DNA from 2 places in the Corynebacterium sp. c7Ub_26 genome. Region 2 is predicted to be linked to the other one. Evidence: predicted binding sites of a transcription regulator. Region 2 holds the regulator's gene; the other holds the start of a gene.
The links. The regulator LexA, encoded in region 2, represses DNA repair genes until DNA is damaged. The targets are predictions, from matches to a motif close to CGAACANNTGTTCG.

Region 1 (15,313 bases), on a different contig from region 2:
CTACGGAGCAGGTGGTTCGAGCCGTAGCCGTACTATTCGGATCGGTCAGGAGCTGGCACATACTCCCCTAACGACGCTCGTTCATTTGACGTTGGTGCAGCACACGGTGGATGAGTTGAAGGAGATTATCGCAAGCTATCAGGAATGCGGACTAACGAATATTTTGGCGTTGCGCGGAGATCCGCCAGGAGATCCCACGGGTGAATGGGTCCTCACGCCGGGTGGTTTGGAATATACCATCGACCTGATCAAGCTCATTCAAGAGTGCGATACACAGCGGCAATTTGAGATTGGTATCGCGTCGTTTCCTGATAAGCACTATCGTGCCACCGATCTGGATTCGGACACCGCCTATACGATTGCGAAACTTCGGGCCGGCGCGAGCTATTCCATTACTCAAATGTTCTTTGATGTCGAGTATTACCTGCGTCTTCGGGATCGACTCGCTGCGGCGGATCCGGTTCACGGTGCTAAACCGGTGATTCCTGGGCTCATGCCGATCACCTCGCTGAAGTCTCTTCGCAGGCAGCGTGAATTGGCGGGGTGCCGTGTTCCGGCAGATCTTGAGGAACGGCTGGAAAAAGCTACTGCCACTGGTGATCCTTCTGATCCGCGCGTCCGCCAGGAAATTCGGAAGATCGGGATTGCTCATACGACGGCGATGGCGGAGCGTCTGATTAGTGAAGGTGCGCCTGACCTGCACTTTATGACGTTGAACTTTGCGCGTGCGACGCAGGAAGTGCTGCACAATTTAGGGATGGCTCCGGCGTGGGGGACTGATCACGGTCATGATGCGGTTCGATGACCTCTACAGTGCGTTGTTAAATCAGTGATGAGTTGTCCCCAAGGGGTAGCCGGCTGCCAAGGATTGCAAACGGACGCGGATCACCGGGGAAGTGCATATTCCGAACGACGTCGGTGAATCCTAGTCGTCGGTAGAGGTGGAATGCGCGGTTGTTTTCACTGGTGACTTCGGGGGTGGACAGGAGCAGCCGCTGGCTCGTGAGGCTGTCCGCAAAGATAGTCAACAATCGTCGGCCAATATTGTTACCTTGCCACGACGGGTCCACGTGAATTTCGGTGAGTTCCGTGTAGTTGTCCAGGAGCTGAATGCGTAGAGACGGCGGAACTCCGGCAACCATGAGAGCTGCTTTGACCTGCGTATTCCACCATTGTCCGTTGCCGCCCCGATAACCGTAGATAAAACCACGGATAGGCTGTGTGGGATCTTTAGGATTTGGTTCCTCTCCTGCGGGATGCTCGATAGCAGCCACGGAGTGGAAGCCAAGATATCGCGAGTGTGTGTTCCATGCCGATTGTCGCGCGCCCGAGATAGTGGAGCTGTAGCCCATCGCACGGATATAAATAGAGACCATTTCGGGGACTCGTCGACGAAATTGCGCTGCGGTCAACGTCGTGAAAGTGATGGGCATTCTTTAATGAAACCATGCGCGAACCGGGGTGGGGGAGTTAACCGGGAGAAGCGGGGAGTTACCTGCTGTCGATTTCGAATGTATGTGCGAATTTTCTAGTTTTGTTCGACTCTTATGTCCGCACCTCTTCGTAGTGTGTCAAGTGTCAACAAGGAAATAGGCGCTCGAAAAAGACATCGCTGGGTAGCGACGCTGTTCGGTAACTGCAGTGCTTGCTCGAAAGTGTAGAGACGACGGCTCCAAGGAGTGGATGATGATGAACGCGGCAACGGTAAGTTTTCTCAGGAAAGCGGATGCATTACTGGCTAACAAGACTGACGACGTCAGCCAGGATGAATTGGAACGACGCTTGCTGGACTCTTATTACGCAGCGCTCCGACTCGCTGGAGCTGTTATTGAAGATGCTATCGCGAGCCGTAAAAGGAAGCCCAAGGGTGATGCGTGGACTCTGCTTGCACGTTATGGCGGACAGCTGAGCCCGTGGGCAGATGTCTTCCGAAAGTATTCGCCTATCAAGGAACGAGTCCGGTTGGGATTATCCCCCTCCCTGACGGTTGCTTATATCGAGCATTTTGAGCAGCTCGTCTTGGATTTCCGCGCTGCTGTGAATGATCGGTATGCATGGATACCGGCTGCAGCTTAAAGCCTGGAGGGCTTAACGAAGTTGACTCAAAAGGGGTGTGGGTAGCGCCTTCCGGGGATTGAAAATGACGGCATTCATTGTTGCGTGCACCGGGGTGGAGAAATGGGGGTACATGGTGGTTACAATGAGGTTATAAACGGAACTGTTTTGGCACCTGTTGCGTTATGCCAGGTAGAAAACGGTACTTTCATGGAAGATGGAGGAGTTGTGGCCCTCTCAGAGCAAGAGCAGCGTGTCCTCGACGAAATCGAGAATGCTCTGTATCAGGAAGACCCAGACTTTGGTAAAAACGTCGGGTCAATCCAGCGTGGTGGCGCCTTCGTCAAAGTCGTTGCTCTGCTGGTCCTTGGCCTCGTCTTACTTGTAGGCGGAATAGCTCTATCGCAAGCGAGCCTGTGGTTTGTTGTGATGTCGGTTGCCGGGTTCTTGGTGATGTTCGCCGCCGGCGTGATCGGATTACGTGGTGACCGCTCGTCGAAACTCACAGTGGGGGATCGTTCCGACAAAACGGCGAAGAAGCAGCGGAAAGCTCGTAAGTCGTCTTTGAGTAGCCGACCGGGCGGCATGGAAGAGAATTTCCGTCGACGTTTCGAGCGCTAAAACTCATTGTGATTCCCATATGTGAACTGAGTTTTGCGTATGGGGGTCGAAGCTTCGGCGCAAGGCTTCCCATACAACGTAAAACTGTCTAACAAGACACTGCAGCCCTGGTGGTGAGTGTACAAGCTCACCACCAGGGCTTTTTCGTATGTTCGGGTAATACGACAGAAAGTGTATTCGAGCCCGGTGATTTCTGGCCTGTGATCTAGGCAGAAATGAAAAATATGTGCCCGGCAACCATATATCCGCCTCTTTTGACCAGAAATACACGGTGCTGCACCCGACCTGTGTTACGAGGCAATGATGTCGTGGTTCCCTGTTCAAGAATCGACCACGCCATCACCTGGTGGTGATGCGCACGCGAAACCACCAGTGACTACCGGCAGCTTATCGAGCCGATCCTCCTATCCGACGGTGTGCTCTGTCTTGAGCAGATCACATCCACCACCAACAGTTTTGTCGTATAACCCGTATGTTCGGTTCAGTAATTAGAATTCCCCCACTTTGCCCCACTCTGGCTCGCTGATTCTCAGCTTTTCGCTAAAAATGTCGTTATTTCTCTGACTGATGGGGAATGAATGGACTTATGTGCTGGAAGTGGCACGACTCAGGTATGTTTTTCGGCTGCACATTGCGTGCGGTCGGCGCGGGTGTGCCCTCGTCGGGGTTGAATGGCGACTCCCTGCGAAGAGGTTTGATCGACGTTCCTAGCGTCGGCTGTTATACCAATCTATCACGGGTTTATGCACGTCAACGGAGTAAAATAGCGTAGTATCAACAGTGCGGCTCGTGATTGGGTCGTGTTGTCATAATGAAAAAAAGCTAAAGATTTGCTGAAAGCGTCGTGCCAATGGTGCGTTGTGGGGCAGAGTGGGTTAAAGTGGGTGCCATTGGCGGACAAGGTAAGTCCGTCGCACTAATTCTGTAGATGACTGTCGTTGTTGGCGGCCGGCGCTGATAACGACATGGCACTCGACTGGATGTGGATCGTCGATGTTGAGGGAAGGAGTCCGAAGGTCATGTTCTTCGGTACTTTCACCCCCAAGATGGACGACAAAGGACGCTTGACTCTTCCGGCCAAGTTTCGTGATGAGTTAGCAGACGGCTTGATGGTGACGAAAGGCCAAGACCATTCACTAGCCATCTACCCGCGGGACGTGTTCCTCGAACGCGCTCGTAAAGCTGCTGCTGCATCTCGAACGAACCCGGAGGCTCGCGCATTTGTGCGTAACTTAGCGGCCAGCGCGGATGAACAATCTGTTGATGGTCATGGGCGAATAACGATTTCGCCTGATCATCGTCGCTACGCAGGGTTAAGCAAAGAATGCGTCGTGATTGGTTCTGTTGACTTCGTCGAAATCTGGAATGCGGAGTCGTGGAATCGGTACCAAGCCGAACATGAAGAAAGCTACGCCAACGGTGGCGACGCTGCCTTCATGGACTTCCTCTAAGGACTCCTTGAGTTCACCACCCACATGGTCGACCGTCGCAATGATCTACAGCGAGTGTAAGGAATGTGTGCAGGCCTCTGCCCGTTTAGATCCTGATGTACTTCCCCAACACCAGGCACTGAGCGGGTAGGGCCCTGTTTACATTCCTCTCCATCACCACGACCACCCAATATTCTGACCGCGACGATGAAAGAGGGGACAATGGCCGACCGCCACACTGGTACGCATGGTCACGTTCCCGTCATGCTGGAACGCATGGTTGAGCTGATAGCTCCCACGGTCACAGAACCATCAGAGAAGTCGGCACCATCCGTCATTCTCGACGGCACCCTCGGAGCTGGCGGGCACACCGAATCTTTCCTGGAGCGTTTCCCGTCGGCAATGGTCATCGGGGTTGACCGAGACAAGAAGGAACTATCCCGAACCACTGAGCGGCTGTCTCGATTCCAGGGCCGGTTCTACCCAGTGCATGCCCGTTTCGACAACTTCGATGAGGCATTAGACGATGCTCATCACCCAGTTGTCGACGCTTTTCACGCTCACGGTCTTAGCGCCGGTTTCTTTGATCTTGGGGTGTCGTCGATGCAACTAGATCAGGTGGACCGGGGTTTTACCTACCGCGACGACGGTCCGCTGGACATGCGGATGGATACGTCGACGGGCAAAACCGCTGCCGATGTCCTTAATACGTATAGCCACGGCGAGCTGGCTCGCATCTTAAAAACATATGGCGATGAACGCTTTGCTGGGCCTCTTGCTCGCGCCATTGTTCGTGAACGTGAGAAGGAACCCTGGACCACGTCGCAGCGGTTAGTGGAACTGATCTACGCAACAATTCCGGCGTCGGCCCGCCGTCATGGGGGCCATCCGGCGAAGAGGACCTTTCAAGCTTTGCGCGTTGAGGTCAATGCTGAGCTGGATGCTTTGCGTCGCGTCATTCCGAAAGTCTGCTCCTACCTCCACCTTGGTGGACGGGCAGTGTTCATGAGCTACCAAAGCCTTGAAGACAAAATTGTAAAGAGGGAACTGGCGGAGCTGACAGAATCGAAGACCCCTCCGGGACTTCCTATCGATCTGCCCAACAGTGCCCCCGATTTTCACTTGGTAACGCGGGGTTCGGAAAAGGCCGATGAGCAGGAGAATGATAAGAATCCGCGCGCACATTCGGTCCGCGTCCGTGCCGTAGAGAGAACGGGCTACTCGCACTCGAGCCCGCCGCCGGGCAGTACTCCAGCGAGGGCTTCGGGATCATCCACCACATATTCAGCTCGACCAGAATTCCGGCACGAGGCCCGCCTAATGGGAAGAGAACAGCTGGTCTCTTCCGCACAACAGAGCATTTCACACCGCGAAGACGTCGAAGGAGAACAATGACTACCTTGACAGGGGCTGGAACAGCAGCTCGACGGGCAAGCCACGATCATGACGTCGATACCGCGGGGCGTGCCTCTACGGCGATGTTGACGCGGACCACCTCACGTGACCGACGAGCAGAAACGCCGGTTCGGTCGCGTCGGGAAGGAAATAGCCTCCGCTCCTCGAGTACGTCCGTAGCACGGAAAAAGAGGACGAGCGCCGCGAAGAGAATGGGATCTCGTCAGGTCATTTCCGTCCGAGGCCGACGCGTCGTTTCCGAAGAACGACGAGTCAAGAGGACCACGATCCAGTTCATCGTCGTATGTATCTTGTTTATCGGCGTCGGCGTGGGTGTCACGATGTACCTTTCCGGAGTGACGACGCAGCAGTCGTTCGCCATTCAGAAAGCGAAAGACCAGAAGACAACTCTGGATAACGAGTTGGAAGGACTGCATCGCGACGTCAAGAACGCGAGCTCGGACTCAGAAGTCGCCAAGAAGGCCTCGGAGGACGGCATGGTTGTTCCTGATCAGCCGGGGATTATGACCGTCAATCCCGACGGTTCCGTGGTTGAGAATAGAGCCGCCGATCCCTCAAAGACTCATGAGATTCACGACATTAATAGCGGTGCGGATCCCAAGGCGAAGGCCTCGTCGGATCCCGAGAAAACGAAAAATACGTCAAGGTCTGCTACGTCTTCTTCCTCGTCAGGCCGTGACAACAATCGACCAGCGCAATTGGCTCCGTACCAGGACAATACGGCTGGGGCAGTAGCGGCGCGGGGCGATAACCAGGCTGCTAGTCAGGGTGAAGGACTTGATCGCGAAGCCCCATTGCCTGCAGGCCAGGCGGAAGGCGCCAACCCTGCGCCGGAAGCTGCACCGGCTGGCGAGGCTGCCGCGCCGACTCCCTAGGACTGTCCGGACATGATCTGATCTGTGGATCGTCGCAGGTCAGACTGGGCGGTGTGAGGTGAACCGGATGTGTCAGGTTGCTTGTGTACTATTTTGCGAGGGCTCCGGATGCGAGTGCGGAACATCGCCCACCTTGAGGTGGCGGCAGTAATCTGTAGAAAGTATGTGGTGATCAGGTAAATGAGGCATGAGAAGGGGGACCGGAGAATCCATGAGTAACAGTTCATCTCGTCGGCCCCGGAATCCCAGAACAGGGAGCTCTCCTGATGCACCGCTACGTAACAGCATGGCGGGGACATCGTTAATAACAGGCGCCAAGGCAGCCATGCGGCGCCTCAATCTTCTTCGGGCGATCATTATCGCTTTACTGATCGTCCTTATTTTGCGGCTTGTATGGGTCCAGCTCATCATCGGACCGAACTTGTCGTCGCAGGCCCAAGAACAGCGTCGGGTAAAAATCGCCGAACCGGCCCGACGAGGGACTATCACCGACACCAATGGTGAGGATCTTGCCTACACCATGGAATCGTCACTGCTGTCCGTGCATCCGAATGAACTGCGCAGCTTCATGGAGAAGCGGCATGAGATTAACCCCGATAGTTACCCAGATCCTGACCAGCGGATGAAGGATATTGCCGACGATCTTCCTCGGATGATTGGTGACGACGGCAAAGCGGATGATGTGAAGTCGGAGGATATTGAGAAGAAATTAACCTCCGATGATGATTATTCCGTTCTGGTCCGCAACGTGGATCCTGATAAAGCGGAAAAAATCGTTAAGAAGTATCCAGAGATCACTGCGGAGCGACAAGACGTCCGCCAGTACCCGAATGGCGCTATCGGCGAAAATGTTCTCGGCAAGATAAGCCAGGACGGATCGGGACAGTTCGGGTTAGAGCTCTCGCAGGACTCTGACCTCCAGGGGACGAACGGGAGTTACACCGTCGATATAGCCGCCCAAGGGATGGCAATCCCTGGTTCTCGTCGCGATGAACACCCGGCGATTGATGGCGATAGCTATCAGCTGACCTTGGATAACGACATGCAGACTTTCGTGCAGCAGAGTCTGGAACAAGCCAAGGCCAATTCCGGTGCAGAGGACGCTAGTGCGGTGGTGCTCGACGCCAAGTCAGGCCACGTATTGTCCATGGCTACGACGGGAACGATTGACCCGAACGGCGACATCGAGAAGCAGCTGAAAGAAGGCAAGCAGTTTGGTGATCGGACGATAAGCAATCCCTTCGAACCGGGATCGGTCGGCAAGGTCATCACCGCCGCCGCGTCGATCGAGGATAAAAAAACCACGCCCGACGAAGTACTGCAGGTGCCAGGCTCAATTAACGATTCCGGCGTCACTGTCAAGGATGCGTGGGATCACGGCGTCACTCCGTACACCACGACAGGTATTTTCAGCAAGTCGTCGAACGTCGGAACTTTGATGCTTGCGCAGCGGGTCGGGCCAGATTCGTTTAATAATTACCTGAATAAATTCGGGATTGGACAGGCAACGGGAGTCGAACTGCCCAACGAGACCAGCGGATTTCTGCCTCCGCGCTCCCAGTGGGCCGCCGGTACATTTGCGAACCTCCCCATCGGCCAGGGCTTTTCAACATCCCTCCTTCAGATGGCGAGCATCTACCAAACCATCGCCAATGACGGGGTGCGCATAGAACCCCGAATCGTGAAGAGCATTAAAGACCCCGACGGAAAAGAAGTATCCACTGACGCTCCCGCCGAAACGCGGGTGGTGAGTGCCCAGACGGCACGAACGGTCCGCAACATGTTCCGCGGGGTTGTCCAGAAGGACAGCGGAAACCAGCAGGGGACAGGACCCGGCGCGGCCATCGATGGGTATCAAATTGCAGGTAAGACCGGAACGGCCCAACAGGTTGACCCGGACACCGGTGCATATTCCAATTCGAAGTACTGGATCACATTCGCCGGGATTGCCCCGGCCGACGACCCACGCTTCGTCGTTGCCATCATGCTGAATAACCCGGCCCGTGGCGTTCATGGTGAAGGTGGTCAGTCGGCAGCGCCGCTGTTCCACGACATCGCATCGTGGGCGCTTAACCGCTACAACGTTCCGCCGTCGAAAGAACCAGGTGACACCCTCTTGTTGCAGGCAGGGTAGCTCAAGATTTCTACTGTCGGAAACATCGTTTATCGCGTTATCCTTCGCCGTCTAGATCGTGATCAAGGAGATTGTCATGGCAACGCTGCAAGAACTTGCGGAAATATCGGGTGGCCGCCTCATTCGAGCTGATGACCCGGACCTCGTCGTCACGGATATTGGGCTTAATGCTCAAGCTTTGCCAGAGGGTGGGCTCTTTGCCGGAGTACCTGGACTCCATGTCCATGGCGCACAATTTGCGGACTCCTCATCAGCAGCAGCAGTCTTGACTGATCACGATGGGGTAGAAAAGGTCACGCGTGAGGACCTGCCGATTATCGTCGTTGATGATGTTCGCGCCGTGCTCGGGGCGGTGTCGTCGGCTGTTTATGATCATCCTTCCCGCGACTTGACGGTGATCGGTATTACCGGGACAGCAGGTAAGACCACGACGAGTTATATGGTCGAAGCTGCCCTCCTTCATCACGGCATTTCAACCGGGCTGATCGGTACCACGGGTACCAGGATTAATGGGGAGAAGGTTCCTTCGACTCTCACCACCCCCGAAGCTCCTAATCTTCAAGCACTTTTCGCGATGATGAAAAAGCGAGGCGTGACGCACGTGGTCATGGAGGTTTCCAGTCACGCGATTGCGTTGGGTCGTGTTTTGGGAACCCATTTCTCCGTCGCGGGATTTACTAATTTGTCCCAGGATCACCTCGATTTCCACCCCACGATGGAGGATTATTTCCAGACCAAGGCTCGGCTCTTCAAGGAGGATTCGCCTCTGCATGCGGAGACCGCCGTCGTATGTATTGATGATGCGTGGGGGCAGAGATTAGCGACGATGCTGCCTCATCCTTTCACAGTGTCGACGGAAGCTGCGTCGAAACATGACGCATCGCTTCAGCCGGATGTGTGGGCTGGGCCTTCCTCCGTCATGGATAACGGTGTGCAGACCGCCGAGCTGTATGGCTTCGGCGCGAATGAGATGACGTTACATATACCGATGCCCGGCCGTTTTAACGTCGCTAATGCGATGTTGGCGATGGGGCTTCTCGTGAAGACCGGGATGAAAGCCGAGGACGCCATTGAAGGGCTCTCGACGGTGACCGTGCCCGGCCGATTAGAACGTATTGATTGTGGCCAGGATTATATGGCCGTCGTGGATTACGCCCATAAGCCGGGGGCGATTGCGGCCGTCTTGGATACGCTTCGTGCACATGTGCGGGGCCGGATTGCCATTGTCGTGGGGGCCGGCGGAGATCGGGATCATTCGAAACGCCCCATCATGGGACGTGAAGCAGCGCTACGTAGCGATCTAGTTATTGTCACCGATGATAATCCGCGTAGTGAAGATCCAGCTTCCATACGGCAACAAGTCGTGGCAGGGGCGCAGGAAGTTGCTGACCATGCAAGTGTTGACCGTGCGGACGAACCTCACAATAAAGTAAAAACAGAGGGTTCGGAGCATCGGCCTACCATCCGTGAGATCGGTGATCGCAGAGAAGCGATCCGTGCAGCGATCCAATGGGCCCAGCCCGGTGACGCAGTTATTGTCTCAGGTAAAGGGCATGAAACTGGTCAGCTGATTGGTGATACAACTCATCCATTTGACGATCGGGTCGAAACGCGGCGAAGCATCGACGATAAACTCAATAGCTCGGTGGAGAAATAAAAGTAGTTATGTGCCATCACATGTACGGGCGTAGTGAAAGAGGTAGCCAACCATGATTCCCATGACGGCGGGGCGTCTCGCGGATATTACCGGCGGATATCTTGTCAATATTGACCCCGACGCGGTAGTACCAGGGCCCGTCGAATTCGATTCGCGGAAGATTGCCCCTGGTTCAGTATTTCTGGCATTGCCGGGTGCCCGAGTCAATGGCCACGATTTCGCCGCCCAAGCCATTAAAGACGGTGCTACCCTCGCCCTGCTATCACGTGATATGGGTGTACCTGCCGTCATCATTCCTCACGTTGAGCACGTGGAAACTAATGCCACTGCGCTGGAATATGACCGCGATGGGGAAGGCGAGGCGGCATTGGCTGCCCTCAGCAAGCTTGCCCACCACACGGTCACCGAATTAGTCGCTCACCATGGCCTACGTGTGATCGGTGTGACGGGTTCCGCCGGGAAAACATCGACAAAGGACATGATTGCGACGATCCTTCGGACGCAAGGGGAGACGGTGGCACCACCCGGGTCCTTTAATAACGAAATTGGGCACCCCTACACCGCCTTGCGATGCACCGAATCGACGCGATTCTTAGTCGCTGAAATGAGTGCCCGCGGAATCGGCCACATCGCTCACTTGGCGCGGATTGCGCCTCCGACGATTGGTGCAGTCCTTAACGTTGGTACCGCTCATCTGGGCGAATTTGGATCCCGCGAGGCCATTGCCCAAGCCAAAGGTGAACTCGTCGAAGCGTTGCCGTCAGCTGACGACGGTGGCGTTGCCATACTTAACGCCGATGATCGTTTGGTATCGGGCATGGCACCACGGACCTCGGCCCGTGTGATCACTTTTTCGGTGAAGTCTGGCGAAGCTGGTGATAACCCAGCCGATGGACATGACGCTGTCATCGCCACTGATGTTGTTCTCGATAGCTCTGCCCGTGCGTCCTTCACCTTGACCATGCCGACGGGGGAGCCCGCCCCCGTACAACTGCAGGTTTATGGGCAGCACCAAGTTGCGAATGCTCTCGCAGCCGCAGCCGTGGGATTTGCCGTCGGGATGTCCGTGGATGAGATCTCCACTGCGCTGTCGCACCACACCGCCGCGAGCGCCAATCGGATGGATGTGCGCAACCGGCGTGACGGAGTAACCATCATCAACGATTCGTACAACGCGAACCCTGACTCGATGCGGGCAGGAATTGCCGCATTGGCGTCCACTGTTCAGGCACGCGAAGATGCCCAATCCTGGGCGGTCCTAGGTCAGATGGGCGAACTGGGAGCCTCCGCCACCGACGAGCACTACTCGATCGGCGAAGAGTTGGGCCGACACAAGATCAACCACGTTGTTGTCGTCGGCAATGGTGTTAACCAGCGGGCTTTAGCGCACGGAGCTAAGGAGTCGGGCGTTGATGTCACCCATGTGGACGACGTCGATGCAGCTGTCGATAATGTGTGGTCGTCAGTCCGTCCGGACGATGTTGTCCTCATCAAGGCTTCATACTCAGATGGACTGTGGAGAGTCACGGAAGGGCTTTTGTCCGGTCAGGATGAAGGGAACGGAGAGTAATGGTTCATATCATCATCGGCGGCGCCGTTTCTTTTATTATTGCAATACTTTTTACCCCAATTTTGATTCGTCGTTTTTCCGACGAAGGCCTGGGACAGGAAATCCGTGAGGAAGGCCCGCGATCGCATTTGCGCAAGCGCGGAACTCCCACGATGGGTGGTATCGCCATCATCGTCGCCATCGTCGGTGGGTATTTTCTTGCGCACCTAGCCTCTGTGTTTACCCAGTCGAGCTACAAACCCACAGCGTCAGGTTTGTTAGTTCTCGGCCTGACAGTGGGGATGGGCTTCCTCGGTTTCCTTGATGACTACATCAAATTGGCGAAGGCGCGGAACCTTGGCCTGAACAAAAAAGGAAAGCTGCTGGGCCAAGCCGTTCTCGCCATCGGTTTCGGGGTGCTGTGTCTCCTGTTCCTCAATGAGCATGGTCTGAAGCCTGCCTCGACCAAGCTATCCTTCGTCCGCGATATCGATACCTTTGATATTGCGATTGGCGGCGGCATCATCGGGACCCTCATATTCCTGCTGTTCATCTACATTTTGGTGACCGCCTGGTCGAATGCCGTGAACCTTACCGACGGTCTCGATGGCCTCGCTGCAGGAACAACTGCGATCGTGATGGCCGCGTATTCCATCATGACCTTTTGGCAATTCCGTAACTCGTGTGCCTCTAACGCGTCGGTCGCGTGCTACCAGGTGCGAGACCCCCTAGACCTCTCCATTTTGGCTGCGTGCGGATTGGGCGCGTGCCTTGGTTTCCTGTGGTGGAATGCGGCCCCGGCGAAAATCTTCATGGGTGACACCGGGTCGCTGGCCCTGGGTGGACTGGTTGCTGGCTTGTCTGTGACCTCGCGGACCGAATTGCTGATGATCGTTATTGGCGCTTTGTTCGTCGCGGAAACGATCTCCGTTGTTATTCAACTTGTCAGTTTCCGGTCAACAGGTAAACGGCCATTCCGCATGGCACCCATCCACCACCATTTCGAAAACGGAGGATGGGCGGAAACGACCGTGGTCGTCCGCTTCTGGCTGCTCACGGCGATGTTCGCCGTCGCTGGGGTGAGTATGTTTTACGCTGACTGGTTAGGGTGGACCTAATCAAACCCGAGACCCCATACGGAAAGAGAACATCATTATGTCTCACGTCCAGACATCATCGTCATATCTTCCTCAACCTCAAGGTCCAGTGTGGATTGCTGGCGCTGGGGTATCGGGCCGAGGCGCAGCTGACCTAGCCACACAACTCGGATGGTCGGTGTGCATCATCGATAGCAACTTCACTGCAGCAAGTGAGCTTGCAGACCGCCACGGCGGATCTGCCATGACCGTCGAGGAGGCTCATTCTCGTCTCGACGAAGCCTCGCTGATCGTGACGTCGCCAGGATGGCGGCCAGACACGCCCCTGCTACGCGACGCGCAGGAGCAAGGAATTCCGGTCATTGGTGACGTTGAACTGGCGTGGTGTGCCGATCGTGATGGCCGTTTTGGAGAACCACGCACCTGGTTAGCCGTCACCGGGACGAATGGTAAAACAACCGCCACGTCGATGCTCGCATCGATGATGGTCGAATCCGGAGCAGCGGCTGAGGCAGTGGGGAACATTGGGGTAGCGGTCGGGACTGCGCTAACACAGACTCCGCGGGTCAGTGTCATGGTCGCGGAGCTTTCCAGTTTCCAGCTTCACTGGTCGCCGACGCTCACCCCTGATGCCGGTGTCGTCTTAAATCTTGCAGAAGACCATATTGATTGGCATGGCTCGATGGATGCCTACGCGGCGGATAAAGCGCGGGTGTACCGAGGGTCAGTCATCGTCGTCAATGCGGATGATGAGCGTGTGTGCCGCGAAGCTGAGCGGTACATGGAACTTTCTTCAACCTCTTCTAGCGGTGACACTCCGGCTCGTCGTGTTATCGAATTCACGATGGGGGAGCCCGGCGCAGGGCAAGTTGGGGTGATCGACGGCAAGATCGTTGATCGTGCATGCGTCCCCGCTCACTCGGAGGGCGTGGATATTGCAGATGCGACAAGAATTTCTCCCCCCGGTCCGGCTGGCGTCGCAGACGCGCTCGCAGCCACAGCCATCGCCCGGTCACAGGGCGTGGAGCCAGACGCCATAGCTCGCGCGCTCTCTTCCTTTGTCGTCGAAAAGCACCGTGGACAAGTCGTTTTTGAAGCTGGAGACATCCGATGGATCGACAACTCGAAGGCGACCAACCCTCACGCGACGGACGCAGCTTTAAGTGCGGTGGAGTCATGTGTGTGGATTGCAGGTGGGCAGCTTAAAGGCGCCCAGATTGATGATCTCATTCACAAGAATGCCGACCGTATTTCGGCCGCGGTTGTTTTGGGGCAGGATAGAGAGATCATTCGCCAGAGTCTCGCTACCATTCATCCCCGCATTCCCTTGACCGTCATTACGTCGACTGATCCAGTGATCGCGATGAATGAAGCCGTCCAGGCAGCCTCCCGGTTGGCACAACCTGGTGACACGGTGCTTCTCGCGCCCGCTGCCGCTAGCTTGGACATGTACACGGGGATGAGCCAGCGTGGCGACCTCTTCGCTGAAGCTGCTCGTCGTTATGGGCGCGGTAAAGAAGGATAGGGATCGTGACAGTGAAATCTGACCAAGGAACGAAATCCCGCCGTGCACGATCATGGTGGGAAGGAGTCGTCGGCAAAATTGATGCTGCGACATCAACGCCGAAGTTTGACTACTACATCCTTGCCGCGATCACAGCGATTCTGACCGGTGTGGGGCTCTTGATGGTGCTGTCCAGCTCGATGGCATCGTCGCTGGCAGATTCCAACAGTGTGTGGACGGATTTCTTCAAACAAGCCGGGATGGTCGTGGTTGGCCTCGTCGGTCTGTATTTCGCCATCCGAATGTCCCCGGCCACCATTAAGAAAATTTCGCCCTGGGCTATGGGCCTTGCGGTCATTCTGTTGATTTTGGTTCTGATTCCAGGCCTGGGAACTGGTCTCCAGCAGATGGGATCCCAATCATGGCTCGTCCTGGGCCCTGTCACCATTCAGCCGTCAGAGGTTGCCAAGCTAGCCATCGCGGTCTGGGGTTCTGCAGTTCTGTCCGAGCGGGCGCTATACGCACGTTCAATCCGCCAGGTCTTGGGATTTTTCACCGCGATCGTGGTGCTCGTGATCGTTCTTGTTGCCCTTGAACGTGACCTCGGCATGGTCGCGTCGGTCATGATCGTTTTCCTCGCTCTGGCTTGGTTTGTGGGTGTGCCCAAGTGGGTCACGACGACGATTATCGCCGGCGGCTTGGGCCTCGCTGTTCTTCTGACCTTGACGGCCGGATATCGGTCCAACCGCGTCGAAGTGTTTAGAGAAACCCTTTTCGGTAAGTTCCCCAATACACAAGGCACGGCCTACCAGAGCTACCAGGGTTTTTTGTCTCTAGGCGACGGCTCTTTCCTGGGGCAAGGTCTAGGCCAATCGCGTGCCAAGTGGTTTTACCTCCCCGAGGCGAAAAACGACTTCATCTTCGCCGTTGTCGGTGAAGAAATGGGATTCCTCGGTGCCAGCATCGTCATCCTTC
Region 2 (15,313 bases):
AACGATTCGCCCGTGAGCCCGTTCGTCCGTTTCTCTGCGGATGCCACGACGAGTGATACGTCACCTGCGGCTGACGGCTCGGTATCGCCTGATCCCGCATTGACCACGGCTGCACCGTGCGAGATAACGAAACCGGTCGTTGCTCCGCCGGCGTCGGAGAACCCTTTTTCGTCGGAGTAGACGTGGGTGTCAACACCAAGAGCAGAAAGATTGACCGTTCCCAATTGGGTGGGTTCATCAACCAGAAGCGGACCTTGGGCGAGGTTGGCGGCAATGTCACACACAACGTTGCCCTCGTCATCATGAACGCTGAGCAGCGCCAGGACGTCGGATAACATCGATATTTCTGCTTCGCATTCGGTCAATGCGTCAAAGCCGGCATACGCGGCATACGGTGGGGCGGCAAGGATGAATAACTGTGCTCCACTGGCGTCATTAAACGCGAGCAATTGTCCACCTGATAGTTCACCGGTGACAGACAAAGTGCCGGTTGAGTAGGCTTTTTCTAAAAGCTCTTGCCAGGGGACGCCCCCCATTCCAAGTGCTGTGAGCCCCGTCGTGGTACGTGCTCCCGCAGTCTGGGAGTCAGCGGGGGTTTCGGTAGGTGTGCTCATAGAAGTCGATTCTAGCTCTCTTATGAATTCGGCCGTTCACGGGTTTGCTCACAGTGTTTGTTTGTTTCCCTCATTTTTTTGTTTATGCCCGTTTGTGTCGTGCTACCATGAAAACTGTTATAGGCCGAACAGAACCACAATTCTGATAGACCTGGAAATAAGTTAAGGAAAACCAGACCGAGGACAACCACCCGCAGATCACCCCTCGGTGAGCCTTCCAGATGGCTCCCTCTCTCTGGCAAGTATGGAAACGCGGTCACCGTGCACTGTGAAAGGTAGTGCAAGGTGACCGCCGATGAGGAGACCTGGAATGGGAAAGATTTCCATGAGTCGCTCGGACCGTCATGCAACTACTTCTTCGCCCGCCATGAGCACTCTTTATGACGTGCCACCAGGACATTCCGCAACAATCGTAGGCTCAGACGTCGATGCTCTTTTCGCTCGTCGACTCCGTGAACTGGGGTTGCGCGAGGGCACTACCGTTCATGTGGCTCAAAACGCCGCCGGCGGCGGCCGCATCGTGAAGGTTCTTGACGCTCGATACGCGCTCGATGCTTTTACTCTCAAGCACATTGCCATCTCGACCTCGTCATAGAGGTCATTTCCCCATGACGGTAGGGGATTCTCGGAGGAAAAATGAATGACTCTTTAGGTCCTCAGACGGAGGGCGGTGTCGCAACGTCCAGCACGGCGACGGCCACATCTACCAAGGACCTCACAACACAATTCGCCGACGCACCATCCTGTCACTGCGAAAGCCATGGAACGGCCATGGCGCCGAAGGGCTCACCAGTCATCGCCCTCGTCGGTGCGCCCAATGCCGGTAAGTCAACCCTGTTCAACGCCCTCACCGGTGCAAAAGCCAAAATGGGCAACTGGCCGGGCACGACTGTCTCGGTGTCTCGCGGTGCATGGAAAGTGAAGAAGGACAAGCACAGCGCCGTCGATCACGCAGATACGTGCGACGAGCACGCGGGTTCCGTTCAGGTCGATTCGGCGGATGCATGCCCTCACTGCTCCAGCGAGCACGAGGAGCCGAAGACAGAAGAATCGGCAAAGGGGGGGACACCACTCCGAGACGTCACACGGCTCGGGTGAAACAGTCTATGACGTGATCGATTTTCCGGGTGCTTACTCTCTCGACCCGATGAGCCCTGATGAAGCTCTCACACGTGAACTCCTTTTGGAACGTGACGTGGAGGAGCGGCCGGATCTGGTCATCGTCGTTGCAGATACCGCCACGATTTCGCGTGGCCTCTATCTCGCGGCTCAAGTAGCCGAGCACCCGTATCGTATGGTTGTCGTTCTCACCAAGGGCGATGTTGCGCTAAACCAGGGGTTTGAGGTTGACCCTGATGTGCTGTCGCGGAAGCTTCAGGTTCCCGTCGTCGCGGTCGATCCGCGTAAACGTCGCGTCGATGAGTTGGCATCTGCAGTTGAAAAGCAGCTACAGATGCCGGCCGATACCGTCCGGCCGATGTGCTGCCAGCACATTCCCGATGAATTAGAGGGCCCGGACCGCGAACTGGCTGTCTCCGACGCACGTTTCAGCTGGATTGATAAAGCGGTCTCGAAGGAAACGATCCACAACGATCACACCCGGTCCGTCTCGGAAAGAATCGACCGGGTTGTTCTTAACCCCATCGCCGGGCCACTGATTTTCCTTGCGGCTATGTGGTGCGTCTTTGAAATCACGACGACGGTGGCCGCGCCTCTGCAGGATTGGCTGGATAACTTCTTCAGCGGTCCCGTCAGTGATGGGGCGACATCCTTACTTCAGGCCTTGGGGCTTGACTATCCGTTTGTTCACGGGTTGATTGTCGACGGGCTGATCGGCGGCGTGGGAATGGTTCTGACCTTCGCACCGCTGATGGCGTTAATGTTCTTATGCCTGGCTGTGCTGGAGGATTCGGGCTACATGGCTCGTGCTGCAGTGGTTGCGGACCGGCTCATGCGAGCGATTGGCCTGCCAGGTAAGGCCTTCATCCCGCTCATCGTGGGATTTGGATGCAACGTTCCGGCCATTTCCGCAACACGAGTTTTGGGCAACGCTCGTCAACGGATCTTGACTGCTCTGCTCGTGCCCTTCACGTCATGCTCCGCCCGGTTGACCGTTTACGTCATGCTGGCCGCGACCTTCTTCCCCCACAACAGCGGTTCTGTTGTCTTCGCCATGTACGTCATCTCTATCGCGTTGGTTGTGCTCACAGGGCTGCTGATCAAGAACACCTTGTGGCGGCGTATGGGGTCGGAACCGCTCGTTATCGACTTGCCGGTGTACCAGTTGCCAGTGCCTCGATTGGCACTATCCGCTATGTGGATGCGTTTGAAAGGGTTCTTGCACACGGCTGGCGGGATCATCGTCGCGACGGTCATCGTCGTGTGGCTGCTGCAGTCGACTCCCGTCGTCGGCGGTCACAGCTGGGGTGACGACGAACTCGACCCGCAGGATTCGGTCTACGGCGCGGTATCGCAAACAGTGGCACCTGTGTTCGCCCCGGCTGGCTTCGATTCCTGGTCGCTGTCGGGTCCGTTGATCACGGGCTTCGTCGCCAAGGAAGCAGTGATTTCGTCGTGGGCTCAGACATACGCCCTGCAGGACCCGTCGGATGAAGATGCCGTGGACCAGGGGCACTCTGCGCTGGCTCAAGCCATTCGCGAAGACTTTAACCACTCATCGGGTGGTCACACGTACCCAGCAGTGTGGGCCTTCATGGTCTTCCTGTTGGCGTACACCCCATGCGTGGCTACACTGGCTGCCCAAAAGAGAGAAATCGGATTGAAATGGACGGTGGTGGGGATAGCCATACAGCTGACAGTGGCCTGGGCTTTGGCCGTCATTACGTTCCAGGCACTACGCCTTTTCTTCTAGATTATTTCCTCTACATTGATTCGTGAAAGCAGTGATAGCAATGCTGTTTCGTCGAGAACGAGATTTATCGCGACGCGTACCTTCGCGGGGTGACTCCTCCGGGCGTGCATCGGCATCGTCGGCTTCACAAGGTCCGCTTGCCATGGTTCGTGACGCCATTGCCTCTGGGGCCGTTGACCGGTCACGGATCGCTGAAAACACGGGCCTTGCCCGAACCACCGTCGACGCCTCCATTGAGCACCTCGAACGCATGGGCTGGTTGACCAAGAAACCGCTGGGTACATCCTGCCCCGGCGGAGGATGCTCATCCTGCCCATTGGGTAAGGCCGACGGAGGGGCTGGATGCGGATCGCACATCGGCGGAACGGGACCGGTTGCGCTGGTTTTAACCCGTCGCCCACAGTGCTGGCCGGCTGCGTCCACGTCGGCTGTGCCTGAAGCTGTTAGCTCCGCGGGCCGGCACTAGGTGTAGAGCCGTGGCCTGTGTGGACATAGCGCATGCACGCTACGGTTCATCAGCCTATAGCGAACGCACTACTGCGTGAGGGCTAGTTGTGAGACACTTGTGAGCAATGACTGAACGTTCACATAATTATCCGTCTTACTCGGACTCCGACACTCACCTCACCGATGACCATGGCCGACGCGGGGGAGGCCTACATAACGACACAAGAGTTCGCTATGCGCACATGCCCACCGCTGGCGAACTCGACCTTAGCGAGCGTGACGAACTCCGTGCGCTGTCGCGTGGTAGCCAAGCTCACACCACCGAGCAATCCGACGGCTATGACGTCGAATATCGAAAGCTGCGGCTAGAAAGAGTCATTCTGGTCGGCGTATGGACCGCCGGGACGACCGCTGAATTCGAAGCAAATCTGGAAGAACTCCGTGCTCTCGCGGAGACAGCCGGATCTGAGGTCCTCGAATCTTTTTACCAGCGGCGCGAGAAGCCCGACGCGGGCACGTACATCGGATCCGGCAAGGTCGCTGAGCTCCGTGACGCGGTCCGATCATTGGGCGCAGATACAGTGATTTGCGACGGTGAGCTGAGCCCCGGACAGCTTATTGCTTTAGAAAAGCAGCTCGATGTCAAGGTTATTGACCGCACGATGCTGATCCTCGATATTTTCGCTCAGCATGCGAAGTCCAAAGAGGGAAAGGCGCAGGTTTCCCTCGCTCAGATGGAATATCTTTATACGCGAGTTCGCGGCTGGGGCGACATGATGTCCCGGCAGGCGGGTGGACGAGCCGGTTCTAATGGCGGTGTTGGCCTCCGCGGCCCTGGTGAAACGAAGATTGAGGCTGATCGCCGACGGCTGCGTAAGGATATGGCTCGTTTGCGAGCGGAATTGCGGAGCATGACGACTGCTCGTGAAATTAAGCGAGACCGACGGGATAGCTCTACCACTCCGCAAATCGCGATTGCTGGGTACACGAACGCGGGGAAGTCGTCGTTAATCAATGCCATCACCGGGGCAGGGGTGCTGGTGGAGGATGCTCTGTTCGCTACCTTGGACCCCACGACACGTCGTGCAGAACTTGCCGACGGAAGGGCGGTGATCTTTTCGGACACTGTTGGTTTCGTCCGGCACCTGCCCACACAGTTGGTGGAGGCGTTCCGATCCTCCCTGGAGGAAGTTGCGTCGGCAGATTTGGTGCTGCACGTTGTGGATGGTTCCGATCCCTTCCCACTGAAGCAAATAGCTGCTGTTCACGAGGTTCTTGCCGACGTTCGCAACAGTGGGGCGGAGGCCATGCCCCCTGAAATCATTGTTGTGAACAAGATAGATCAGGCCGACCCCATTGTTCTCGCGCAGCTTCGCCACGAGCTTGACGACGTTGTTTTCGTGTCGGCGAAGACTGGCGAGAATATTGATGAACTCGCCTCCCGAATCGAACTGTTCTTAAACACTCTGGATACCCATGTGAGGCTTCATGTCCCGTACACCCGTGGTGACATTGTGGCGAAAGTCCATGAGTATGGAACCGTTATAGACGAACAATACGATTCCGACGGCACTGTTCTTGATGTGCGCGTTCCTGCTCGTGTTGCTCAAGAGGTGAAAGAGTTTATTCAGGCGGACGAATACTCATAATTTTCTTTGCTTACAGGGGCGTGCTCGTGTTTATAGGGGTCGTGATAAGGATCTAACTGCTCAGGTTGAATAATAAGAAAGCGTGAGCGCAAAAAAGAGTCTTTTGCCGTGGTCCGTGCATGGTGACGGAAAAACACCCCGACCTGGTGCCGTCGTGGCTCCAGATGAGCGATTAAGTTGGCCTCGAACTATCGGCGTGGGAATGCAGCACGTCATTGCCATGTTCGGGGCGACGCTTCTCGTCCCCACCCTCACCGGGTTCCCCGTCAATACCACCTTGTTGTTCTCTGGTCTAGGGACGATGGCGTTTCTCCTCATCACGAGGAATCGCCTTCCTTCATATTTAGGGTCCTCATTTGCGTTTATTGCTCCGTTGACCGCTGCACATAGCGGGGGACTCTCCGCCCAGCTGGGTGGCGTCCTTGCCGCGGGGTTAGCGCTCGCGGTCGTGGGGCTCGTTGTGATGGCCGCGGGACAACACGCCCTCGGTGCCGTGATGCCTCCACCCGTCACGGGAGCAATCGTCGCACTCATCGGTTTGAATCTGGCCCCTGCCGCCACATCCAACGTGCAAAAACAGCCATTAGTAGCCGGCGTCACTCTGGCGGCTATTCTGCTCTTCACCGTGGCGGGCCGGGGGATGATCGCGCGGCTAGGAATTCTTTTTGGTGTCGTCGTCGGGTGGGTTTTCGCGTCGCTAACAGGTAATTTAGCGCCAGGTACCTCAGAGACGATAGAGAATGCCGCGTGGATTGGTTTCCCACAATTCCATTCTCCCGTTTTTCACACGGGGATCGTTATTTCGACGATCCCTGTCGTCGTTGTGTTAATTGCAGAAAATGTCGGCCATGTAAAGGCTGTTTCTGCCATGACGGGAAGAAATATGGATGACTTAGCGGGGAAGGCTTTATTTTCTGACGGTATCGCGACGACGGTGGCAGGATTCTGCGGCGGATCGGGTACAACCAGTTATGCCGAAAACATTGGTGTCATGGCGGCTACGAGAGTCTATTCGACGGCTGCGTACTGGGTTGCTGCTGCGACCGCAATAATTCTTGCCTTTATTCCTAAGTTCGGCGCTTTAGTGTTCACTATTCCCACGGGAGTTTTGGGCGGCGCGACCATGGTCTTATACGGCATGATCGGAATGCTCGGAATTCGTATTTGGCAAGATAACACTGTTCGATTTACCAATCCCGTTAATTTGACCGCGGCCGCAGTGGCATTAATAGCGGGAATAGGAAATCTCACGTTGCGGGTGGGATCAGTCGATATTGAGGGCATCGCGTGGGGATCAGTGGGGATCATCGTTGGATACCCGCTCTTGCGCTATCTTTTCGAGCACGTTGGGGAAGGGCAGGATGCCAGCCAGCGTCAGTATTAAAAAAATGGGGATGACCAGAAACATTCGGCCATCCCCATCAATAGTGCCGTTGGTCACCGCACAGTGGCGGTCCCGACAACTAGTGGATTATTCGTTATCGAGGTTCTGCGAAACCAGAGCCGCAATCTTCTCGACAGCTTCGGCGTTCTCAGACGAAACTTCCACGGTGTCACCGTGCTCAGCGCCCAAGGCCATAATCATGAGGGAAGAAGCGGCGTCGGCAGGTTCTGCATCATCATCGTCGGGAAGCGAGATCAAGATTTCGTCATCATAGTTAGATGCTTCCTCGGCGATAACAGCTGCGGGACGAGCGTGAAGACCAACGGTAGAACCGACAGTCACGGTTGTGGAAGCCATAAGTGAACCTTTCTGTTAATCAAAACAAGGTGTGGATCATCGGGATCCTTTTGTGCCAGAATAACGGACTTAAAGTCCTCCTGCACAAAGCATTTTATTTATTTCTACAGCGGTACTTATCGTAGCGGATAAGTTGCTGCAAGTGTGGTAGTTCAGATACGGGAAGTGCCATGTGCCACAGCCTTTTCCGTATCTCTTGATCGGGGAGTATCGCTGCTTTGTTGTTCAGCGGGTACCAGCCCAATCTTTAAGCCAATGTCAGTGTATTGGCCGAGCTTCTGTTTTACGCTGTGGTCTTGGCAGAAGCTTCTTTGTTCTGCGCTGACGGTGCTGACGACGCTGGCGATTTCGCAGCATCGCGTGTCTTGACCGGCCACCATGTCTTCAGGGCGATGACACCAGCAGCAGCGATGACTACGCCAACCACCAGTGAGACGAAGAACATGAGGACGTGGGTGACGGCCAGAATCACGAACACACCGCCGTGGGGAGCCATCAGCTCGACGCCAGCTGCCATCGAGATAGCCCCGGAGACTGCGCCGCCGAGCATCGTAGCCGGAACCACGCGCAGCGGGTCCGCAGCAGCGAACGGGATAGCGCCTTCAGAGATGAAGGATAGGCCTAGCAACCATGCCGCTTTTCCGTTTTCCTGCTCCGCCTTATTGAAGAGCTTAGGCCGCAGAGTCGTCGCAAGAGCCAGGGCCAGAGGCGGAACCATACCGGTAATCATGACAGCAGCCATGATCTTCAGCGACGCAGGATCGTCGACATTCAGGCCGGCCGTGGCGAACAAGTACGCTGCCTTGTTGATGGGGCCACCGAGGTCGAAGCACATCATGAGGCCCAGGATGATTCCGAGGAGAACCGCAGAGGAGCCGGACATCGAGTTCAGACCATTCTGCAGGGCGTCCATCAGCGAGGCGATCGGGCGTCCCAGCAGGATAAACATGGCGAAGCCAGTGATGAGCGAATCCACCAAAGGAATGATCACAACAGGCATCAACCCAGCAAGCCACCGCGGTGGATTAAGCGTGTTGAACCACATTGCGATGAGACCTGCGATGAGGCCGGTGAACAGACCCCCAATGAACCCTGCACCGACAGCGACGGAGACGGCACCACCAATGAATCCTGGCGCGATACCTGGACGGCCACCGAGGGCGTAGGCGATATACCCCGATAGGGCACTAACGAGGAAGTTCATCCCCAGCGTGCCGACATAGGCCGATACAGCACCAAGGTAGATCAGCAGAGGAGCCTGGCTGAAGTTGTACGTTTCGCCGTCGACAGTAATGTGTTGCCCAGGAAGGTTCCACAGAGCATTGTGGTTGACGACGGTTTCGTAGACCTTGGCGATATCCGCACCAGACAGCACAAAGGCCAGCGCCATAAGGAGGCCGCCTGCTGCCACGAACGGAATCATGTACGACACGCCGGTCATCAAGGCTTGCTGGATGCGCTTGCCCCAGCCGAGTCCCTCGCCCTCTTCCTGAGAGCTCTCAGACGACGATGACGCTTTCCCCTTGACGCGGCGTGCATGGGGATCTTTCGATGCCGCGACGGCTTCATCGATCATGACCGCGGGTTCATCGATGGCCCGCTTCACGCCAGATTCGATGACGGGTTTGCCAGCGAACCGCTCACGGTCCTTAACTCCGACATCCGTTGCGAAGATGACCGCGTCGGCATTCTTAATGGCGTCGGAGGGAAGGGGAGTGACTCCGGACGATCCCTGAGTTTCAACCGTGATCTCGACATCGTCACGTGCGTCGGCCGTTTGGGATAGAGAATCCGCAGCCATGTACGTGTGCGCAATACCGGTTGGGCACGCTGTAATCGCGACAAGGTGGGTAACAGCCTGTCCGGATCCACCAGCGTTATCGCTGCTGTCGGCGCTCTGAGCTGATGCTCCAGCTGCTCCGACGGGCGTCGACCCCGCAGCGCTACCCGCCGCCGCTGAGCCTGCACTCTTGCTTGCCGACGCCGTCGATGCGGACTTCTTCTTTGGTTTGGCAGCCAAGGTGTCAAGGATGCGCTGGGCTGCGTCCTTCTCATCGGATGCTTCACGCAGCGAATCCCGGAAGGAGGCTTTGACCAAGCTACGGGCTAATTTCGACAGGATCCGCAGGTGTGCTTTCCCTCCGCCCATCGGAGCGGAGATAAGGAAAACCAGGTCGGCGGGTCCATCGGCAGAACCGAAATCAACAGGCTTCGAGAGTCGCGCGAAGGTCAGCGTCGGAACTTCCACATGGCTGGTGCGGCAGTGCGGAATTGCCACGCCACCAGGCACACCCGTGGCTGACTTCGATTCACGAGTCAAGGCGTCAGAGGTCAGCCCCTCGGCGTCATCAGCGCGACCGGCTACCGCTGCATGTGAAGCCAAAGCTTTAATAACAGCTTCCTTGGTGTCACCGGGACCCACGTCAAGCATGATGAGGTCCGGGGTGATTACGGGAGGCTCCGAGGAGTTCGCCTGCGTTCCCTCCGCTGGTGCTGTTTCTTTTTGTGTCGGTTTGTTCGGAGTAGATCCGGAACCGCTCGATGATGTCATGACACTCCTTTCAAGGCTGTTGCTCCAGCGCCAGCCATGACGGTGACGGATTCAGGTTGTGTTTGGGAGGGAAAGGGGATTGTCGTTCCGGGCAGCGACGTTGCCGCAGAGCCATAGGCTACAGCGTATTGAAGTGCAGTTTTCTCAACTGAACTGTCTGTAGCTGAGCTCTTTCCGTTACTGTGACCGCGTCTTTGGGTACCGATAATGAAGCCGGCCAAGCTTGAATCACCCGCTCCGACAGTACTCACCGGAGTGATGGGAGGCGGAGAGGCGTACCAGGTCCCTTGTTGGGTAGCTAAGACCGCGCCCGACGCACCGAGTGTGAGCAGGACATAACGTACGCCGTGGTCAACCAAAAGCTGCACAGCTTCTGTCGCGGGCTTGAGATTTCCTTGTGATGCCTCGTGTTCAATGTTTTTCCCGTCGAGGCCGAGGATCTGGCCGATTTCGAACCCATTAGGTTTCAGAAGATCGGGGGCCACAGTCGGATCCTTCAGAATCCGGGCACCGAGTTCCTCAAGCGGTTTATCTGACGTGTCGACCGCTATTTTGACGTCGTGCCCGTCGGCGCTCTTACGAATCGCTCCGACCATGTCGGCGTACCACGATGTAGGCAGTCCAGGTGGCAGTGAACCGGAGAGGACAATCCATGATGCACGCTGCGCGACTTGCGAAATCACTCGGGTCAGCGTGTCGACGTGGTCAGGCTCAAGAGGATTGCCTGGCTCATTCAGTTTCGTCGTCGTGCCATCGGGTTCCGTGACAGTGAGATTGACGCGGACGGGATGGTCAGCTGGTGTCGATACAAAACTGAGACCTGTTTTATGAACTAAAGAAGTAAATGGATCGCCTGCAGATGCCGGGGCAATGGCGACGGTTGGTTCGTCGGCCCTGTAGGTAGCCATCGCTACGTTGATGCCTTTGCCGGCTGGTACATCGGTAACGTCAGTGATCCTGTTTACTCCACCTCGATCAAGTGGGGTGGATATTGCAGCCGTGCGATCCATGCAGGGATTAGGGGTCACTGTGACGACAGCATTGTCGGGGATTCGCAAGGACTGACTATCTAATGCTTCAATGCCGGATGGACTAGAGCCATCGTGTGTTTCCCCTTCTTGTGGAGTCGGCGATGATGAGTGTGAAGACACTATTCCTCTAGAAATGGTGGCGGTGGATCGACATCGCTGTTGTGTTCGTAAGAGCGTCGAGCTCTTTTACACGCGCTTACTGTGCAACGACGACATCGATCTCGTGTTCGCGAAGTTGGGAAAGGAAACTTTCCGGGGCGGCAGAGTCAGTGATGAGAACGTCAATATCACTCAGTGCAGCAAAGCTGACCAGATAATCACGGCCAAATTTCGACGAATCGCACATGGCTATAACGCGATTGGCATTAGTGATCATGGCTCTCTTGACAGCTGCTTCCTGCGGGTCAGCCGTCGATAAGCCATGGTCAATCGTCAACGCGTTCGTGCCAATAAACGCAACGTCAGCACGCATGAGCGCGAGCGTACGCAGCGCAGTATCGCCCACAACAGCTTGGGTAATCGCACGAATTTGGCCACCAAGTAGCTGAAGATCGGTTAAGTTCCGGCTTGCCAGATTCATCGCAATGGGAAGACAGTTCGTGACGATGGGCCATCCGCGTCCCGACGACAAATCCGCGATGTGATTAGCCAAGACCGCTGTTGTTGTCCCCGCGTCAAGAAAAATGCCTGCACCTTGTGGTGGGAGGTAATCCATTGCGGTTCGGCCGATAGCGGCCTTAGCGCCGGACGCGGCCCTTGCGCGACTGTCGATGGGCAGCTCTAATGTCTGGAAATTGGTGGACGCCACAGCACCGCCGTGCACGCGATGGATAGCGCCTTCCCGATCGAGTTGAGCAAGGTCTCGACGAACCGTTTCTGCTGTCACTGAGAATCGTTCGGACAAGTCTGTGACGCTGACGCGGCCTTCAACGGCGGTGAGAGAAGCGATTTGTCTCCGTCGTTCCTCTGCATACATGTCTGTGTCACTTGTCCTTTCACGTCTGGTTCACGCTGAGTCTGCGCTTGATTCGTTGGTTTTACGTTGTCTTCATGTTTCTTCGCTCCTAAGAGTACGCGTTTCGTTTTCAAACGGTCATCAGACCGTGTCTGAATGCCCCCGATCGGACATAAAGAGACCATCCAATCAGTGGCTTTTCTGTGGTTTTACGTTTACTTTACTGTGAACGTGAGCATTCGGGCATAGTTTTGTGACTTTTCCCACTCTGAATGATGGTATATTTCTGGAATCACCCGTTAGACTTGGATTAAAGAAATCCGACATGAGGAGCGACTTTAATGGACACCCAAGAAACTGCCGTGATCAAAGGTAAGGCCGTAGTACCTGGTGTCGCCCTTGGTCCAATCGCAGTGGTGGCCCCGCGTCCCGCTGTTCCGGAAGCTGGGGCTGAGGTTGACGAAGGTCAGCGCGAGGCTGAATACGAACGTTTTGAACAAGCGGCTAACGCAGTCACCGAGGCTCTCAAGGAACGCGCCAAGAGCCTCGAGGGGCACGCTGCAGATGTTGTTAATGCAACTGCGGGGCTCGCTTCTGACCGCGGTTGGCGTCGGAAAGTTAAGAAGACCACCAAGCAGGGACGTAATGCGATCGACGCAACAGTCACTGCTACCGCGTCATTTGTTGAAATGTTTACGGCCAACGGGGGAGTCTTTGCGGAGCTTGTCGCCGACCTGGAAGATGTCCGCGACCGTGTTTTGGCCCACCTCCAGGACCTTCCGGAGCCTGGACTCCCGGTCCTCACAACGCCATCTATCTTGTGGGCCGACGATCTCGCACCCGCGGATACGGCAACGCTGAATCCGGACTTAGTCATCGGCATCGTCACGCGTCGTGGTGGACCGACGTCGCACACGGCAATTATTGCCCGTCAGCTCAATATTCCTTGCGTTGTTGCAACTGGACCGACCGATGTTGAGATTTCCTCAGGTGAGACTGAAGGCATGATTAGTGGTGCTGCCGGAGAGCTCACGGTCAACCCGGATGAGGACGCCGCGAAGCAGGCAGTTCATGAGTGGGAGCAGCTTGCAGAGAAGATCGCAAACTGGGAAGGCCCTGCTCAGACTAAAGATGGTCACCGAGTTCAGTTATTAGCCAATGTTCAGGATGGTCCCCAGGCTGCGTCGGCCGCGTCGACTGCCGTTGAGGGAGTGGGCCTGTTCCGCACTGAGCTTCTCTTCTTATCTTCGACGACGGAGCCGTCGATCAACGATCAGGCAGCGGCATATGGTCGCGTGCTGAATGCTTTCCCGAAGGGGAAGGTCGTTGTTCGTACTCTCGATGCAGGGTCGGATAAGCCCGTTCCCTTCGTCGAGGCGGAGGAAGAGGACAACCCGGCTCTTGGCGTTCGTGGTGTGCGCATCGCGTGGGATCGTCAGGACATTCTGGAGCGTCAGTTGGACGCGATCGCTAAAGCGGTCGAGGATAACGATCGCGGCGACGCTCCGACCTGGGTGATGGCACCGATGGTGGCAACTGCCGACGAAGCTCGGTGGTATGCGGGTATGTGCCACGACCGTGGCTTAACGCCCGGGATCATGGTTGAGGTTCCTGCGGTTGCGCTGTGTGCCCGGGAAATCATGCAGGAAATTGATTTCGTTTCGATCGGAACGAATGACCTTACTCAGTACACGATGGCGGCTGACCGCTTGTCCTCCCCATTGGCTCACCTCAATGACCCGTGGCAGCCTGCTGTTTTGCGGCTCATCAAGATGGTCTGTGAGGCCGGCGCGGAGACGAAAACTCCCGTCGGAGTCTGTGGCGAGGCAGCTTCCGATCCGCTTCTTGCCTGCGTCTTGACGGGCTTGGGCGTGAACTCGTTGTCCGTTGCCGCTCCTTCTGCTGCGGGTGTGGGTGCTCAGGTTGGCGATCGCACCCTCGAGGAATGCCAGAAGATGGCGGCCGCTGCGGTTGCCGCTACGTCCGCCGTCGACGCGAAGAAAGCAGCTGCTGACGCTGTCTAAAGATGCAGAAGCTGTGTAGGAACACAGTGCCGGAGCGGGATTGCTTTCCTGCTCCGGCCCGGGGGGATCGTCGCTAGGTAATTCGGCTTAGTTAATTAGGGGTGGGTTGTTGGCGCGCGTCACAGTGATCGAAGAACTGTGACGACCTTGCCGAGAATAGTTGCCTCATCACCGGGGATCGGATCGAGCGCATCGTTGTGGGGCAGTAGCCACACTCCGGTTCGGTCCCGGTGGAATTCCTTGACCGTCGCATTTCCATCAATCATCGCGACGACGAAATCACCGATCTCGGCCACATTTTGTGAGCGCACGACGACATAATCACCGTCTAGGATTCCGGCGTCTCTCATGGATTCACCGACAACCGACAAGATGTATAAGTCCCCTTCGCCAGTAAGTTCTCGGGGGAGAGGAAACTCGTCGGTAACTTCTTGTTCTGCCAGGATCGGCGTACCTGCAGCAATCCGACCGATCGTCGGAATAAAGACAGGGGTGGGGTGGTTGGACTCAATATCGCTGTTCGCGCATTCATCCGATGCAGATGGCGTGGATTCTTCATCCGCGTGGTGCAGCGATGAGGCCCCAGCAGGTTTCGTCGGATCCGCGATCTTCAGCCCCACTGCTCGAGGTTTATTCGGGTCTCGCCGGAGAAATCCTTTACGCTCGAGCTCTTTGAGTTGGTATGCCACCGATGATGTCGAGGTCAGGCCAGCGGCCTGGCCGATTTCTCGAATGCTCGGCGGGTAGCCACGCAGCACAATTGCATCATGAATAACGTCGATGATGCGATGTTGCCGGTCCGTCAATGAATCCATGTCAGGCTTCGTTGACTTCCGGGATTTCTTTGCAGGCATGGGGCTGGTCTCTCCCAGTTCTAGATCTAGAGGTCCTTATGGCTGAAGTTTTTGGCCGTACTGTGCGCCTGGTACGCGGCGTTGAGATCAGTTTACATCACCCCACGGCACGTGGACGTGCGTTCGATGACTTAGCACGTTGTTAGGGAAAAGTCGTCGTGAATACCGGCGAGTTACGACAATGACAAACCTCTATTAGGTGGCACGTGTTCGAATAAAACATACTTGTATGCTAGGTAAACGGGTTTTAGTGTTCGAATTATGAGCTGTGATGTGCTCTTATGTCCGGCCTTCATGATGTCATGGCGATGTCCCTCAATGAGGGATGAGATGTTCGATTATTTTTTATTCGCGACATTGTCGAAAGGATGTCCCATGCCTACACAAATCCCGACATTGACCCGCCGTTATCCAGCTCAGCCCGTCCAACGCCATGTATCACGTAAGAATGGGCATGCAGAGCCTGCCACCACCCGTAGAGTAGTGGAGAAAAACCGACCTCATCCCAGAGCTCATCGGGGAGGTCCTGCCGTTAGGGCGTACCCGTCGAGAAGATATGCCCAACCGTGTAGACG

Region 1: a site for LexA is predicted at 1,509-1,522, ahead of ACWORE_RS03955 (SAV_6107 family HEPN domain-containing protein). Genes of this name have one in related genera too.

What each region holds. Positions count from the first base shown of each region.
Region 1 is NZ_JBSNBL010000002.1:121,999-137,311, reverse strand. It holds gene ACWORE_RS03965 (methylenetetrahydrofolate reductase) at 1-805, shown strand, start outside; gene ACWORE_RS03960 (GNAT family N-acetyltransferase) at 822-1,433, opposite strand; gene ACWORE_RS03955 (SAV_6107 family HEPN domain-containing protein) at 1,684-2,076, shown strand; gene ACWORE_RS03950 (DUF3040 domain-containing protein) at 2,284-2,676, shown strand; gene mraZ (division/cell wall cluster transcriptional repressor MraZ) at 3,696-4,127, shown strand; gene rsmH (16S rRNA (cytosine(1402)-N(4))-methyltransferase RsmH) at 4,329-5,501, shown strand; gene ACWORE_RS03935 (hypothetical protein) at 5,498-6,397, shown strand; gene ACWORE_RS03930 (peptidoglycan D,D-transpeptidase FtsI family protein) at 6,609-8,531, shown strand; gene ACWORE_RS03925 (UDP-N-acetylmuramoyl-L-alanyl-D-glutamate--2,6-diaminopimelate ligase) at 8,608-10,188, shown strand; gene ACWORE_RS03920 (UDP-N-acetylmuramoyl-tripeptide--D-alanyl-D-alanine ligase) at 10,241-11,758, shown strand; gene mraY (phospho-N-acetylmuramoyl-pentapeptide-transferase) at 11,758-12,855, shown strand; gene murD (UDP-N-acetylmuramoyl-L-alanine--D-glutamate ligase) at 12,890-14,359, shown strand; gene ftsW (putative lipid II flippase FtsW) at 14,365-15,313, shown strand, end outside.
Region 2 is NZ_JBSNBL010000001.1:624,005-639,317, forward strand. It holds gene ACWORE_RS02660 (hypothetical protein) at 1-614, opposite strand, end outside; gene ACWORE_RS02665 (FeoA family protein) at 925-1,209, shown strand; partial or broken gene ACWORE_RS02670 (FeoB small GTPase domain-containing protein) at 1,386-1,532, shown strand; gene feoB (ferrous iron transport protein B) at 1,762-3,486, shown strand; gene ACWORE_RS02680 (FeoC-like transcriptional regulator) at 3,527-3,952, shown strand; gene hflX (GTPase HflX) at 4,176-5,582, shown strand; gene ACWORE_RS02690 (uracil-xanthine permease family protein) at 5,665-6,966, shown strand; gene ACWORE_RS02695 (HPr family phosphocarrier protein) at 7,054-7,323, opposite strand; gene ACWORE_RS02700 (PTS fructose transporter subunit IIABC) at 7,607-9,874, opposite strand; gene ACWORE_RS02705 (1-phosphofructokinase family hexose kinase) at 9,871-11,025, opposite strand; gene ACWORE_RS02710 (DeoR/GlpR family DNA-binding transcription regulator) at 11,102-11,881, opposite strand; gene ptsP (phosphoenolpyruvate--protein phosphotransferase) at 12,202-13,884, shown strand; gene lexA (transcriptional repressor LexA) at 14,004-14,738, opposite strand.